DNA from 4 places in the Paenibacillus sp. cl141a genome. Region 1 is predicted to be linked to each of the others. Evidence: riboswitches for the same ligand, from Rfam matches in the RefSeq annotation. Region 1 holds a riboswitch; each other region holds the start of a gene.
What was found. Region 1 has a riboswitch for thiamine pyrophosphate ahead of tenA (thiaminase II). Riboswitches for the same ligand answer to the same signal wherever they lie in the genome.
Positions count from the first base shown of each region.

Region 2: another riboswitch for thiamine pyrophosphate. It lies ahead of BMX45_RS13200 (ABC transporter substrate-binding protein); the one in region 1 lies ahead of tenA (thiaminase II).
Region 3: another riboswitch for thiamine pyrophosphate. It lies ahead of BMX45_RS05525 (ECF transporter S component); the one in region 1 lies ahead of tenA (thiaminase II).
Region 4: another riboswitch for thiamine pyrophosphate. It lies ahead of BMX45_RS00905 (YkoF family thiamine/hydroxymethylpyrimidine-binding protein); the one in region 1 lies ahead of tenA (thiaminase II).

Region 1 covers NZ_FNZO01000005.1:472,487-476,270, reverse strand. Annotated here, with positions in the region: gene BMX45_RS17420 (VOC family protein) at 517-1,017, opposite strand; TPP riboswitch at 1,281-1,384, shown strand; gene tenA (thiaminase II) at 1,525-2,211, shown strand; gene thiM (hydroxyethylthiazole kinase) at 2,269-3,111, shown strand; gene thiD (bifunctional hydroxymethylpyrimidine kinase/phosphomethylpyrimidine kinase) at 3,108-3,784, shown strand, end outside.
Region 2 covers NZ_FNZO01000004.1:92,744-96,527, forward strand. Annotated here, with positions in the region: gene BMX45_RS13190 (GGDEF domain-containing protein) at 1-949, opposite strand, end outside; gene BMX45_RS13195 (VOC family protein) at 1,208-1,591, shown strand; TPP riboswitch at 1,767-1,876, shown strand; gene BMX45_RS13200 (ABC transporter substrate-binding protein) at 1,992-3,023, shown strand; gene BMX45_RS13205 (MTH1187 family thiamine-binding protein) at 3,112-3,405, shown strand; gene BMX45_RS13210 (ABC transporter permease) at 3,402-3,784, shown strand, end outside.
Region 3 covers NZ_FNZO01000002.1:96,243-100,026, reverse strand. Annotated here, with positions in the region: gene BMX45_RS05530 (ABC transporter ATP-binding protein) at 1-1,404, opposite strand, end outside; gene BMX45_RS05525 (ECF transporter S component) at 1,397-2,026, opposite strand; TPP riboswitch at 2,118-2,230, opposite strand; gene asd (archaetidylserine decarboxylase) at 2,397-3,200, shown strand; gene BMX45_RS05515 (oxidoreductase) at 3,267-3,784, opposite strand, start outside.
Region 4 covers NZ_FNZO01000001.1:185,757-189,540, reverse strand. Annotated here, with positions in the region: gene BMX45_RS00915 (ABC transporter permease) at 1-782, opposite strand, end outside; gene BMX45_RS00910 (nitroreductase family protein) at 1,307-1,909, shown strand; TPP riboswitch at 2,092-2,194, shown strand; gene BMX45_RS00905 (YkoF family thiamine/hydroxymethylpyrimidine-binding protein) at 2,280-2,882, shown strand; gene BMX45_RS00900 (hypothetical protein) at 2,956-3,051, opposite strand; gene BMX45_RS00895 (nucleotidyltransferase domain-containing protein) at 3,166-3,784, opposite strand, start outside.

The sequences.
Region 1 (3,784 bases):
ACCAAGACCAGTAGTAGCATCAAGATCAGTAGTAGCATCAAGATCAGTAGTAGCATTTTAATACCAGCAGTCACCAAGATACTCGTTAACGGACACCAGTTCCCTTATTATCCTGATTAACCCCCGATTCTCAGATCTAACGGACACAGGATCCCCTATTACCTCAAAAAGGTGCCTATTTGCGATCAGATTCTATGAATAACGTATCTAGTGTCCGTTAGCTCTCAAAAATTACGCCTATTCAGCTAAATAACGTATCCTCAGTCCGCTTGTCCTCGATCTGTAGCACCAAGACCAGTAGTAGCACAGATCAGTAGTAACAAGATAAAGCAGTAGTACCAAGACGAGCGGTCCCACCAAACCAGGAGTAGCACCAAGACCACCAGTACTCTCAGCTATCTACTCTAAGTTATGCGGTTTTACATTCGTTTTGGTCGGCAGCCATCCATGCATCCCCTTGGGACACCGAATCCACCCATGTCCTCCCTGTAATAACGCTCGCTTCACGGCAACTTTTTACGGCATCTTCACCACGATCTCCGCCCCTGCAACATAGGTCATCGCTTTGATGTATTCCGGGTGTTGGGCACGCTGTTCCATTTCGACCGGAGTGAGGTCCTCCATTCGTGTCTGTACCCACCATAAGTTGCCGAACGGGTCCCGTACCCGTCCCACCCGATCGCCGAAGAACAAGCTCGTTGGCTCCGTCACGGAGACCGCTCCTGCAGCCAGCGCTTGCCGATACACATCATCGCAATCCTCAACATACAAACGGAGGTATGCCGGGCTATCCGGCCATTCCGGCTTCGCGTCAAACATCATGACGACGGCATCTCCGATTCGCACCTCGGCATGGCCGATGACACCATCGCCAACATAGACGCGGGCTATCTCTTCGGCCCGAAAAGCCTTTTTGAGGAATTCGATCAGCGCTGCGGAGTTTCTTGAGATGATCCACGGCGTCACGGAGGTGTAGCCATCCGGAATGGGTTTAACCGCTTTCGGTTGGTTTGTCATAAATACGCTCGCTCCTTTAAATTTCATTTATTTGAATTGTGTTTATGCACTCATTATGCGGGGGCATATATGACAGCCGAGCGTCAGTGTTTCCGGAATGAGTTTGGGTAGCCTGCGTTTTTATCTTGCGAAAAGACAGCCGCCACCGTACATCGTCACAATCACGCGGTCGGAGGAAGGTTTCGAGCTTGAGGTTCCGTCCACAAACTGTTAACGTTTGACACCACCCGCAATCCTATGTACAGTATTAAACAAAAGAATAGGAAGTCCACTAGGGGAGCCGTTGGCGGCTGAGACAAGAGCGTATCTTGGACCCTTTGAACCTGATCTAGTTCGTACTAGCGTAGGAAAGTGGAGCCTTCGAACATGAGGTCTCGGTGCGCTTTTTGGCGTACCCGGGCTTGTTGACGAAGCCGCTCCAGTTTTCGGGGCGGCTTTTTAGCGTTGTCTGAAAAGTCGTGTCTTACGGACTTCCTGCTCTTCAATATGTTGGAGGTGGGGACAAACATGAGTTTCACGCAAACGCTCCGTCAGCAGGCGGGAGGCATTTTTCAAGCAATCTTCGATCATCCCTTCGTAAAAGGCATTGCCGAGGGGAATCTGGAGCGGGAACAGCTGATTCACTATGTGAAGCAGGATTTTGAGTATTTGAATGCCTACATGCGGATTTACGGAATAGCCATATCCAAATCGACCAGCCGGGAAGAGATCGCAGCCTTTAACGAACAGATTTCATTCATTCTGCACAGCGAGGTGCACCCGCATCAGAATTTTTGCGCAGCCGCCGGGGTGACCTATGAAGAGCTGCAAGGATATCCGCTGGCTCCGTCCGCGCATCATTACATCCGTCATATGCTGACTGTAGCACATGAGGGTAGTTTGGGCGAGATTATGGGCGTGCTGCTGCCGTGCCCATGGACGTACCTGGAGATTGGCCGCAAGCTGTTGAATGAAGTGAAGCCGGATGCCTCCCATCCGTTTTACGACTGGATTTCTTTTTACGGAAACCGGGGGGAAGACGCAACAGCCAAATTCCGCGACCGTGTCGATGCATGGGCGGAGCGTGCGACGGCAGCCGAGCGGGAACGGATGAGGGAGCATTTTATGCTGAGCTGCCAGCTGGAGTATCTGTTCTGGGACATGGCTTATAAGCAGGAGGAGTGGCCGGTGCAGCTGGAGGCTGCGGTGCTGTAAAGAGCGATGTTCACAAGCACATGGAATTCCATTATAGCGAAGAGAGGCTGATATAAAATGCGTTCATGGGAAAAAGAGGTTTCGGCGCTTTTAACGAAGGTACAGCAGACGAGCCCCCTCGTTCACAATATGACGAACGTGGTGGTTACGAATTTTACGGCTAACGGCTTGTACGCGCTGGGCGCGTCGCCGGTCATGGCTTACGCGCCGGAGGAAGTGGCGGATATGGCCGCCATCGCGGGCGCGCTCGTATTGAACATCGGCACGCTGAACCGCGAGCTGGTGGATGCGATGATGATCGCGGGACAATCGGCGAATGCCCATGGCGTGCCGGTGCTGCTGGACCCGGTCGGCGCGGGAGCAACCCGTTTTCGGACGGAGTCGGCGCTGCGGATCCTAAGCGAGGTGAAGGTTTCGCTCGTGCGCGGAAATGCGGCTGAAGTCGCTCACCTTATCGGGGAGGTCCGCGAGATCAAGGGCGTAGACGCAGGCAATAGTGCAGGCAGCAATCATGCCGAGCTGGCCGTGCGGGCTGCGCGCGAGTTAGGCACGATCGTGGCCATTACCGGTGAAGAGGACGTGATTACCGATGGAACGGAAGTGCGCATCATTGCTGGAGGGGATGCGCTGCTTACGAAGGTAACCGGCGCAGGCTGCCTGCTGACCTCGGTGCTGGGTGCCTTTGCCGCGGTGGAAGCGAACCTGCTGCTTGCAGGTACGGCGGGTCTGGCCTTCTATGGGGCCGCGGCGGCGAAAGCTGCTGAGCAAACGGCAGATCTGGGACCGGGAAGCTTCCAGATCGCTTTCCTGGACGAGCTGGCGAAGCTTCATCCAGGATCGCTGGAAGGGTATGCCGCTGTACTGGAAGCGGGAGCGGCGGCTGCCGGAGGCACACGATGAGCGAGGCTCGCATACCCCGTGCCCTGACGATTGCCGGGTCTGACAGCGGCGGCGGCGCCGGCATTCAGGCCGATCTGAAAACCTTCCAGGAACTCGGCGTGTACGGCATGTCGGCGATTACCGCGATCACGGTGCAGAATACCTTGGGGGTTCACGGCGTATATCCGCTGCCGCCAGAAGCAACTGCGGAGCAGATTGAAGCGGTTGGCTCGGACCTCGGGATAGATGCATTGAAGACGGGCATGCTGTTCAACGCCGAGATTATTAGGCTGGTTGCTGACCGGATTCGGGCATTCGGCTGGGGGAAGGTCGTTGTCGATCCCGTGATGATCGCCAAGGGCGGAGCGGAGCTGCTGCAAAGCGAAGCGGTGCAGGCTTTAAGAGAAGATTTGCTGCCGCTGGCGATGATTGTCACCCCCAATATACCGGAGGCCGAAGTATTGGCGGGGATGCGTATCCGCACGATGAACGATCGCAACGAAGCGGCGAGACGCATTCATGATCTGGGGCCAAAGATGGTTGTGATCAAAGGCGGGCATGACGAGGGCGTGCTTGGCAGCGGTAAAGATCACGAAAGAGATAGGGGGCCAGCTATAGCGGCGGGTATGCAGCAGGAAGAGTTGCCTCAGTTCGAAAAGACGTACGGTCAAACGAGAACTGCCATGCCTGCTGG
Region 2 (3,784 bases), on a different contig from region 1:
CGAACTGGATCAGGATCTGCCTGATCAGAATCAGGATGACGCAGAGGGATAGGCCGGTAAAAAGCCCGTTCCATCCTCCGAACCGCTGCACCATAAGGGCAAACATCCCGCCAAGCACGCTGTAGGGAAGCAGATATCTTACGATCAGATTTCCGAACGAACGGGACTCCCTCTCATCCAACGATTGATTTCGGGCATCGGGAGCTGACCGCCCTCCTGCCAAACCAATGATGAATACCGATAACGTATAAAGCGGATACAGGTATGAACGAACTTCAACATGCTTATAATCGACGAGATACATATGCAGAACATCGGCGGCAATGTACATGCTCCCGCCAAGGCATATCAGGAAAACTGCCCGTTTTCTTAACTGCCCTGTGTTAAAATACAATACCAGGGTGAAGAAAATAAGCACCGTTGCGCACAGCGGATACAGCATGTCCACCCACAGCTTTCCCCACAAGGCTTCATTCGCCAAACCGTTAAGCTCAGGCTTGATGAAATATTCCCAACCTACCGTCATGACCGTTATGCCAACGATCACGATATCCAGCATAAACCGCACTCCCCGAAACGAACCTTGAACGTGGCGGAACAGATAAATGAGGGAGCTTGCAAACAGGATGATTTCGAATCCCCAGAATAATTGAGTCAAAATTGTCCGGAAAGCGCTCTCTTTCCCCAGCCAAAAATAACAAGCATCGATGATTCGAGCCGAGGCATCCGCCATCAGCCCGGCACTTACCATAAGCCAAAACCTTCGAAGATGCGGCTCGTAATGCCGACTGATCCGTAGTAAATAGACGGAAGCGGCAGCGGAAGCCATAATGACTAGAACACGCTGAAGCAATAAAGCATCAGGCATCCACAGAACCGTCATTATCTGAATGAATGCATATATGATGGCGAGTCGAATCCACAGATGATCTGCTGGATTTGGACTCATAAGCATTCCTCCTCGGCCAAAAGGCAAGCTTTCTTCAACGCTTGTTTGTTAGGTCTTTTGAATTAATAGTTATAGTTCTCATGATACTTTTTACCCACCTAAAAGTAAAGATGAGGAAATGAAAGAAAGACCATCGATTCTACTCTATTAAACCATCGCGCTCCAAAAGCTTTCCGTCCTCAAGACCCACTTGACGTATAGGAATTATGTGATAACATTTCATTCATATCTCATATGAATCGGAAAGGGTGTTTAGCCTTGTCACAGAAACGATTGGATCATGTCGGCATTGTCGTTCGGGACCTTGAAGCCACGATTGCTTTTTACACAACCGTCGTCGGACTTGAACTGAAGGATCGCCTTACCCATACCAATGGCGTCATCCAGCTGGCATTCCTCGGATTTAACGGCAGCGACGAAACGGAAGTCGAGCTTATCCAGGGTTACAGCGACACGCTTCCCGCAGAGGGCACCGTCCATCATTTCGCCGTCAGCACCGATAACATCGAAGCGGAATATGCGCGCGTTCAGGGACTGGATGTACCTCATCTTGACGAGGAAATCGTAACGCTTCCGAACGGGTACCGCTATTTCTTCGTCCACGGTCCCGAAGGAGAATGGATTGAGTTCTTCCAGCGCTAACCGCTGACGAACAGGTTCATATCAAAATGCTTCATCCCGTGAATGGTTAACAGGGTTCATTCTTCCAACCGCACAAGCCATGTCCAATACGAAGACCTGCCTCGTTCGCATCCCCTTTCGAACTAGACAGGTCTTTGCGTTAGGACTATAATAACGGGTGTAACGTCCGAAACTTCATAAATCCCGGGGGAGCTGGAATTAGGCCGGCTGAGAGTGTATCCGATGATACTGACCCTTACACCTGATCTGGGTAATGCCAGCGTAGGAAGTCCATGTTTGCGGCAGCTATGATTTGCCGTGGTATACACTTACGCCGTCATGCGTCCTGATATCATTCAGGGCGCTTTTTTTGTGGAGTCAACGAGGTCATAGAAAGAGAATTCAAAGGAGAGAAGACACGATGAAGAAGGGAAAATGGATGGCGCTGCTTCTCGCTTGCGCCCTGCTGTTGGTTGCGGCCGGATGCGGTACAGGCGGAAAGAACGAAAATACAGGTACCGAGGGCGCAGACGGCCAGGCGGCCGAAAAGCTCCGCGACGTACAGCTGATGCTCGATTGGTCGGCCAACACGAACCACACCGGGCTGTATGCAGCCAAGGAGCTCGGGTATTATGAGGAAGAAGGGCTTAACGTCCAGATCGTCCAGCCGGGAGCCGGCGGAACGGATACGCTGGTCGCATCCGGCAAGGTGCCGTTTGGCATCAGCTACCAGGAAGGCGTCACGCTTGCCAGAACCCAAGGCCTGCCGCTCGTCTCCATTGCGGCGATTATTCAGCATAATACATCCGGCTTTGCCGCCCCCAAGGACAAGGGGATCGTCAAGGCTGGCGATTTTGAAGGGAAATCCTACGGCGGCTGGGGCTCGCCTGTTGAGGAAGCCGTCATGAAATCCATCATGGAGATCGACGGCGCCGATGTCAGCAAAGTAAATATGGTTAACATGGGCGATGCCGATTATTTTACGGCCGTCAAACGCGACATTGATTTTGCCTGGATCTTCTATGCCTGGACCGGTATCGAAGCCGAGCTCCGGAACGAGCCGCTTGACATGATCTATGTGAAGGACTACTCCGAGCAGCTTGACTATTACACGCCGGTGATCGTAACGAACGAGAAGCTGATCCAGGAGGACCCGGAGCTTGTCAAAGCATTCATGCGGGCGACCTCAAAAGGGTACGACTATGCGATTCAACATCCTGAGGATGCGGCTGCCCTGCTGACGAAGGCCGTTCCCGAGCTGGATGCCGAGCTGGTTCTTGCCAGCCAGAAATGGCTAAGTCCCCGCTATCAGGATGATGCCGCCCGCTGGGGCGAGCAGAAAGCCGAAGTATGGTCGGGGTATGCGGACTGGATGTTTGAACGCAAGCTGCTCGAGAAGGAGCTCGATGCGGACAGCGCCTTCACCAATGAATTTTTACCGGAGAAACCATAGGATGCATTTAATTTGGAAGAGAGACGGCCTGTCCGGCAGGCTGCCTCTCTTCCATTACAATATAGCTTGCATGAAAGGATGAGTTTAGATGGCAAACACCCTCTTGAGCATACAAGTGATACCCAGAACGCCGGATGGAGGCGACAGCATTCCTTATGTGGATGAAGCGATCCGGGTCATTCAGGAGTCGGGCGTGAAATACGAGGTCCATGCGCTCGAAACCACCTTGGAAGGGGAGCTTTCCGAGTTGTTGAAGATCGTTGAGCGCATGCATGAGGCGCTGGTGAAAGCAGGAAGTCCCAGCGTCATATCCCAGGTCAAAATCGCGCACCATCCGGGCGGCATCAGCATGGATAAGCTGACTGAGAAATACCGTCCATGAGAAAAGGCTGGTGGAGCTCCGTTTGGCCGCCCGCTGCGGCGGTCCTTTTCTTTTTGACGGTATGGCAGGCCGCGGTATCGGTATTCGATATAGAGCCGTATATTTTGCCAGCGCCGACGGCTATCGGGCATGAAGCCGCCACCGGCGCCTCCGGCCTTTTTCAGCATACGCTGGCCACGCTGCAATTAACCCTGGTCGGATTTATGATCGGTACGGCGATCGGCCTTGTCATCTCGTTGGCCCTGCATCTGGTGCCTTTTCTCAAAACTGCCCTTTATCCGCTTCTTATTCTTAGCCAGAACGTGCCGACGATCGCTCTCGCCCCGCTCCTTATGATTTGGTTCGGCTTCGGCATGCTGCCCAAGGTTATCGTGATTAC
Region 3 (3,784 bases), on a different contig from region 1:
ATCCTGTCCGAAGGTCGGTTCATCCAGGAGCAGGACGGCCGGCTGCCTTGCCATGGCCGTGGCAACGCTCAGCCGGCGCTTCTGGCCTGTCGAGAGCTGGTACGGGTGCCTGTTATCCATGCCGTCCAGCCCAAAGCGTTCCAGGCAGCGGTCGGCCCGTGCCTTCGCTTCATCCGGCGGCATATGGTCCACCAGCAGCGAGTACATCACCTCATCGCCAATCCGTTCCGTCAGAAACTGAAGCTCCGGATTCTGAAACACGAATCCGATTTGGTGCAGCTGCCGCTCTCTCTTCTTCCGCACTTTCCTGCGCTTGCCCTGGATAACCTCCTCCCCGCAAAGCACATAGGTCCCTTCGGCGCGCAGGAGCCCCATCAAACTGAGCAGCAGCGAGCTTTTGCCTGCGCCGTTCGGCCCGATCACCGCAATGAAATCTCCGGGGTATACCTCAGCCGAAGGAAGAGAGACGACCGGTTTCTCCCATCGCAGTCCCCGGAAATCATCTAACCGAATGACAGGCTCCCCGAGTTGGGGGTACGATGAGTCTGCCTCATGCATGAAACTTCCCAGCTCATCGCCTGGCGCGTCTACCGGAGCAAACAGCTCCCGTCCTGCCCGAGACTCCGCATAATCCTCCCATACGTCGGGATACCAGATGCCATACGCCTGAAGCTCGCGCGCATACTCGGCGAATATCGCTGCCGGCGGACCATCGCCCAGAATGGCGCCATCCGGGGTGAACAGCACCACGCGGTCCACGTATTGGGCCATTTCTTCAATCCGGTGCTCCACGATAATCAGCGTACGCCCTTCCGATACGGCCTTCACCGCAGACCAGATTTGCTCCCTGCCTTCCGGGTCGAGCAGCGCGGACGGCTCATCAAGGAACAGCACCTCCGGCTCCAGCAGAAGGGCTGAAGCCAGCGCAAGCCTCTGCTTCATCCCCTGCGACAGATGACTGATCGGCATATGCAGCTCCTGAAGGTCAAGCCCAACCTCATGCAGGACGGCTTGCATCCGCTCCTTCATCTCGTCGCGGGGAACGCTGAGGTTCTCCAGCACGAAGGCCAGCTCTTCATCCACGTATGGCATGCAGAACTGGGTATCCGGATCTTGGAATACATATCCCCAAGAGCGAGGCACCAGCTGGGCTTCGCATTTCATCGGCACCTCCGTGGCGCGGGGAATCATTCCGCTAAGCACCTGAAGCAGCGTGGATTTGCCGCAGCCGCTCGGACCGAGCAGCAGCACCTTTTCCCCGCGGGCAGCCGAGAAGGACAAGTCCTTAAACATCAAACGCTCCTCGCCCGGATACTTCAGGCGCAGTCCCTCCACATGCACGGCCTGCTCCGTACCCGCCTCGGCGGTTGAAGACGAAACCCAGCGGGCGGCGGTTTTAGACATGGCGCGGATCATCCAGTGCTTCATAATCCTTCTTGGACGCAGGGCGCAGCAGCGATGTAACGCCTGTACGATCCAACGCTTTGGCCAGCAGCAGCATGAGCAAGCCGGCGATGACGGCGCCGCTGAGAACCCGCATGCCATACTTGGCGAGGAACATCCAGGTCTGCAGATCATCGGTATAGCTGTAATAGAAGTCCATCACCATCGAGCCGACCGCCGCGCCGGCACCGGCAATCGCCACCGTCCACGCCGAGGTGCTCCGGTAACGGAACGCCGCGAATACCAATTCCGCGCCCAGCCCCTGAATGAGCCCGTACAGCAGCAGCGTCAGTCCCCAGCCGCTCCCGAACAGCACTTCCACGTGAGCCGCCGCCACCTCCGCGATGATGGCCACTCCCGGCTTGCGGATCAGCAGGTAAGCGAGCGTGGCCGCTGCGAACCACATGCCGTATAACAGTTCATCCGCTTCGAAGAACAGCGGTTTCAGCAGATTGTAAACCGATCCCCAGAAGTGATAAATGACGCCGAGCACCAGCGATACCAGCACCGTCACCAAAATATCGCTCAAACGCAGCCCTTTTCTAGGCTGTACCCCCAATTTTTCCTGCACTGACGTTCCCATAACAACACATTCCCCTCTCCACCGCTATTTTTGTATAAACACAACAAAAAACCGTCTGGAAAAACGCGCAGACGGAAAAATAGGCCCTATGTAGGCAGGGTCGGATATTCTCTACGCTGGCATTACCCAGTTCAGATTAACGGTCAACAGCGGATAGCAGCTGCAATCTCAGCCTGATTCACTCAAGCCCCCGTATTCCCTATTCGGTTTCATGTTAATCTTAAAATACACATTCGTTCCCCAATTAGCAAGAACCTTTTTTCAAAAATGGCTATTTATTGATTTCCGGCTCATTCTATGTCAATATCAGAGTGATTGGCTTTTCCACCCAACGTTTTATTGCCGACACCTATGCACAAAGGAGAATGACATGGCTAAACAATTGCTGCGTCTGATGACCGAGCTGTCCTCCCGCAAGTGGCTGTCCCGCATCATGGGGCATTGTTCCCACAGCCGGCTGAGCCGTCATCTAATACCTGCATTTATACGAATCTACCAAATCCCGGCGCATGAAGCGGAGAAGGAGATCCACGAATACCGTTCGCTGAACGAATTCTTTTCCCGCCGGTTAAAAATAGGCCTCCGTGCCATAGACGACACCGCCGATGCCATGATAAGCCCCGTCGATGCCACGATTTCGGCGATGTGTACCGTCAACGCCGGCACCATCCTCAGCGTCAAGGGACAGGATTATACCCTGAGCGAGCTGCTCGCCAAGTCACCGAGAATGGAGAATTATATCAACGGTTATGCATTCGTATTGTATTTAAGCCCGACCGACTATCATCGCATACATTCCCCGGTAACCGGCATTCAAGCGGAAAGCGAGCATTTGAAGGGCCGGGTATACCCCGTGAACGATTTTGCGATGACCCATATCCGGAACGTGCTCAGCCGCAACGAGCGCCTCATTACCTATATTGCCCATGAATTCGGCGAAGTTGCGGTCGTGAAGGTCGGAGCCATGAACGTAAGCAGCATCCGTTATGCCGACGAGAGCGTGAAGAAATACGACATCGGCGACGAACTTGCGTACTTTGAATTCGGCTCTACCGTCGTTCTCTTGACAGAGAACGGCACGTTTACTCCGCGCGGCGACTTGGAACCGGGCTCCAAGGTGAAGATGGGAGAACTGCTCGGTTTGCTGCACCCTTCCACAGCCCGAAAAGGGTAATTCCTTTCTCCTTCCAAGCATACGCTATAAGCTAAGTCCACGAAACATGCGACGGATGAAGGAGGATTACCGCCTGCTCAGCAGCCGGTAAATGATCCGCTGAAACAGCCGATCCGGCAGCAGTCCCTTGATCCGAGCGGTCAGCCGCGTGCCTCGGGGCAGCGTATAGCGGAACCTCGGTTTGGTCATGGACGATATGCTTGCCACAAGAAGGGCTACCTCCTGCGGATCCCCGCTTTCCCTGGCCGTCCGCTCGGAATAATCCAGCACGCCCTTCAGCAGATCGCTGTAGGGTGATCCTTCCTTGACCGCCAGCCCCCCAAAACTCTTATTCCAGATCGGCGTGCCGTAGGCACCGGGCTGGACCAGCACGACATCGATGCCAAAGGGCATCAACTCCATGGACAGGCTCTCGCCGAACCCCTCCAATGCAAATTTGGACGCGGCATAGGGACCATAACCCGGAAAGCCGACCCTGCCGCTAATGCTGCTCATGAGAATGATTTTGGACCGTCCGGTCTTGCGCAGCAGCGGGAGCATATGCTGCGTCACCGATACGGTCCCGAAGAAATTCGTCTCCATCT
Region 4 (3,784 bases), on a different contig from region 1:
TTCAAATGGTCCCCTAAGTACAGACTGACAATATTAGGTATGATCAGACCAAGGAACGGAATCACGCCGACGGTCAGTACTACGGAAGCCGTAACCAGCGCAACGATGACCAATCCCAGGTTCACGACTCGCCGATAATGAAGTCCCAGGTTGGTTGCGAATTCCTCTCCCATTCCGGCTACCGTAAACTTGTTGGCAAACAGGTAAGCCAGAATCACAAGCGGGATACTGAGATACAGCATTTCGTATTGGCCCTTCATGATCATGGAGAAATCGCCCTGCAGCCAAGCCGACATATTCTGTATAAGATCATATTTGTAGGCAAAGAAGGTCGCGACCGAACTGATGATATTACCGAACATAAGTCCTACCAGCGGAATGAAGATCGCGTCCTTGAACTTGATCCGATCCAGTATCTTCATGAAGATAAAGGTTCCTGCCAGCGCGAATACGAATGCCACGAGCATTTTGATAAGCGGGCCGCTTGTCGTAAAGACGAGCATGGCGACCAAGATCCCCAATCTGGCGGAGTCCATGGTGCCCGCCGTGGTCGGCGATACGAACTTGTTGCGGCTGAGCTGCTGCATGATCAATCCGCAGATACTCATGCTGACACCCGCCAATATGAGGCTGACAAGCCGGGGAATCCGGCTGACAAGCATAATATGCTGTTGTTGTTCTGTCATCGAGAACAGTTCCAGTGGCGAAATATCTTTAACTCCAATAAATAACGAGATTATCGAGAGTACCACAACGGCTGCGAATAAGTATCTAATCTTCATGGCTCTTCCTTCTATGCGTTTGTCTGTCGAACTCCCGGCAGTCAGCAATTCCCCAACCATTCTCATTGAGATTGATTATCATTTGCGTTCTGATATGGATTATATCATTCACATTCTCAGTCGACAAGTATAATTGAGAATCAAAATCATTTAATTTATTCATCCAAGTATCATTTGTTCATGATTTGTTCATAATATGGAGTTTCGCAGAGATAAAACTTTATATCACCAAGGCTGAGCCGCTTGGGATTCGCGGTTCCCGAAATCCATACGGATGTAGAAGCTGATTTAATTCTCAGTAACCGGGTATAAAAAATATAAATTGACTTTCTTTCGAGGCGTTGACAATCTCTCTAAGTTATATTAATATGCTAACATAATTATTATTTCTAACTAAACGTAAGTTAATGTGGAATGATAATTCAACGACAGCAATTCAACTCAACATGCATATTTGCTTGAATTAAAGGACATCTTTGTTATCAGGCTTATGCAAACATGATTACATCAGGAGGTTTTTTTCAATGTCTAAAGATTTTTCAGCAGCACTTAAGCATCGCCGTTCCCATTATGCCATCAGCAAAGACCCGGTCATTTCCGACGAACGCATCCAGGAGATTGTTAATGAAGCCGTTAAATATACTCCGTCTTCTTTCAACTCCCAAAGCGCACGCGTCGTTGTCCTGCTTGGCGAACAGCATGACAAACTGTGGAACCTGACCGAAGGCATTCTGAAAGAAGTTGTCGGAGACGAAGAGGCTTTCAAATCCACAGCAGAAAAAATGGGCGCATTCCGCGCTGGATACGGCACTGTTCTCTTCTTCGAGGACAATAACGTAGTTGCCGACCTGCAGCAAAAGTTCGCGCTGTATGCCGACAATTTCCCGGTTTGGTCGAACCAATCCAACGGCATGCTGCAGTTCGTGGTATGGACGTCCCTCGAGGCAGAAGGCCTGGGCGCATCCCTCCAGCATTACAACCCGTTGATCGACGAGAAAGTGAAGTCCGAATGGAACATTCCGGAAAACTGGAAGCTGATCGCTCAAATGCCTTTCGGCAAACCGGTTGCAGATCCGGGCGAAAAAGAATTTGCGCCGCTCGAAGATCGCGTGAAGGTATACAAGTAAGCCATTACCGGCATAAGCCGCCTATTCAGTCCATTGGATTGGAATAGGCGGTTTTTTTATGGTGCCCTGCCATTGAAAACCTGCCGGCAAAACGATACAATAACACAGGAAGCAGGCCTTTCGCCTTCTGATCTTCGGAAGTTCTTGGAGCCGGCTTGATTACCAACTGCATATTTGATGTTTGGCTGTACTAGGGGTGCCATGTGCTGAGAGACGGCGGGCCGCCGTTAACCCTTATCACCCGATCTAGATCATACTAGCGTGGGGAAGTGTAGCATTTATGTTTATTTCTTTGCGTAGGCATAACTGCACTTCTTCATGGGGTGCGGTTTTTTTGCGTGGACTTTTACAATGGGGAGGAAAAAAATTTATGAATGAGCTTGTATGCGGAACGAGCCGGATCGTGGGATGCCGGTTCTCGGTATTTCCCATGACGGATCGGTTCGTGGAAGTGATCACGGAGGCGCTTCGTTCCGTGGATTCGGAAAAGGTATGGATCCAAACGGATGATGTGAGCACTTGTATTCGCGGACGTGCGGAGCATGTGTTTGATGTGACGAGAGCGATATTCGCTCATGCCGCGGCTAGCGGCGTGCACACGGTCTTTAACGGTACTTATTCTATCGGCTGTCCGGGTGATACGGATGCCGATGCGTATATGGACGAGGATTCGACCCGCTTAAACCACGATATCGGGGAACACGCCGATATCGAAACGGCCTGCCAATTCGCACTTTACCCGTTGGGGAGCGCCAATTACATGGATGTCATTTACGCAGAAGTGGATCGTGCGAAGGCAGCGGGCACATTCGGTGGAAGCGTTCATTACGCCAGCCGGTTGGACGGGACGTTGTCCCGGGTGTTCGGATCACTCGAAGACGCGTTCCAACATGCGATCCAATCCGACAGCAGCCATCTGGTCATGACCGCGGTGGTTTCGGCGCACAGTCCATCTCCCAAAGTCAAAGCTTAAGGTCCTTTTCAACAGATAAAGGCCCGGCAAGCGCCGGGCCTTTATCAATTGCAGGCAAGAATATTGACGGTGTTTAAACCCAAGCACTCAAGATGATTACGAGCAGGATAAAGAGAACCAATATAGTTCCTACTGAATTGCCCCATGCGCCGCCGTATGCTCCGCTCATGAAGATCCCTCCTGGATTTAAAAGAATGACGTGAGTTAATCACGTTATTATCTTATTGCTTGTGGCGGGCGAGCGTCACGGCTGATGTACCCCCTCTTTTTTATGCAAGGCTTATTATTCCTCATATCCGACCAGCAGCTTGCCTCCGTACGGGCTGAGCACTTCCTCCGTCAATGCAATAAGGTCCTCAGGATCATCCTCCCGATAAATCGCCAGAAGCGCTGCCTCCAGCCGATCCCCCAAGGCTGGGCTGTAGCGGTTGAACAAACGGAACAGCATCTTCCCTTCACCCGTCCACTCCCGGTTTGCCCTCAGCACGAATTCGCATAAAGTCGACGCTATTTTGTGTACCGTAAACCATTTTTCGCCTTCTCTGCGGGGACTTGTCAAGTCCAGCAAAAACTCGGTCAGGATGTAGCGGTATTCGGCAATATCGCTCGGCGACAAGGGCATGGGGCCGTAATTCAAATCACGCCGGGCATCCGCCCGAACCTCTACTCCCTCAGGCAACGAACGCAGCACCGTCCCTTCGGCGACCATCCGCTGTAAAGACGGATTCGCCGCCAGCACTCCCTCATCGAAATATTCGCGATAGGAGGATAAAGACAATATGAATATTTCCGCGATCCAGCCATGCGCCTCGATCGTCTTCCTGCTGAAGTCATATCCGTCCCGTTCAATGACGATGATGTCCAGATCGGATTGTTCATTATATTCGCCACAGCTCGCGCTG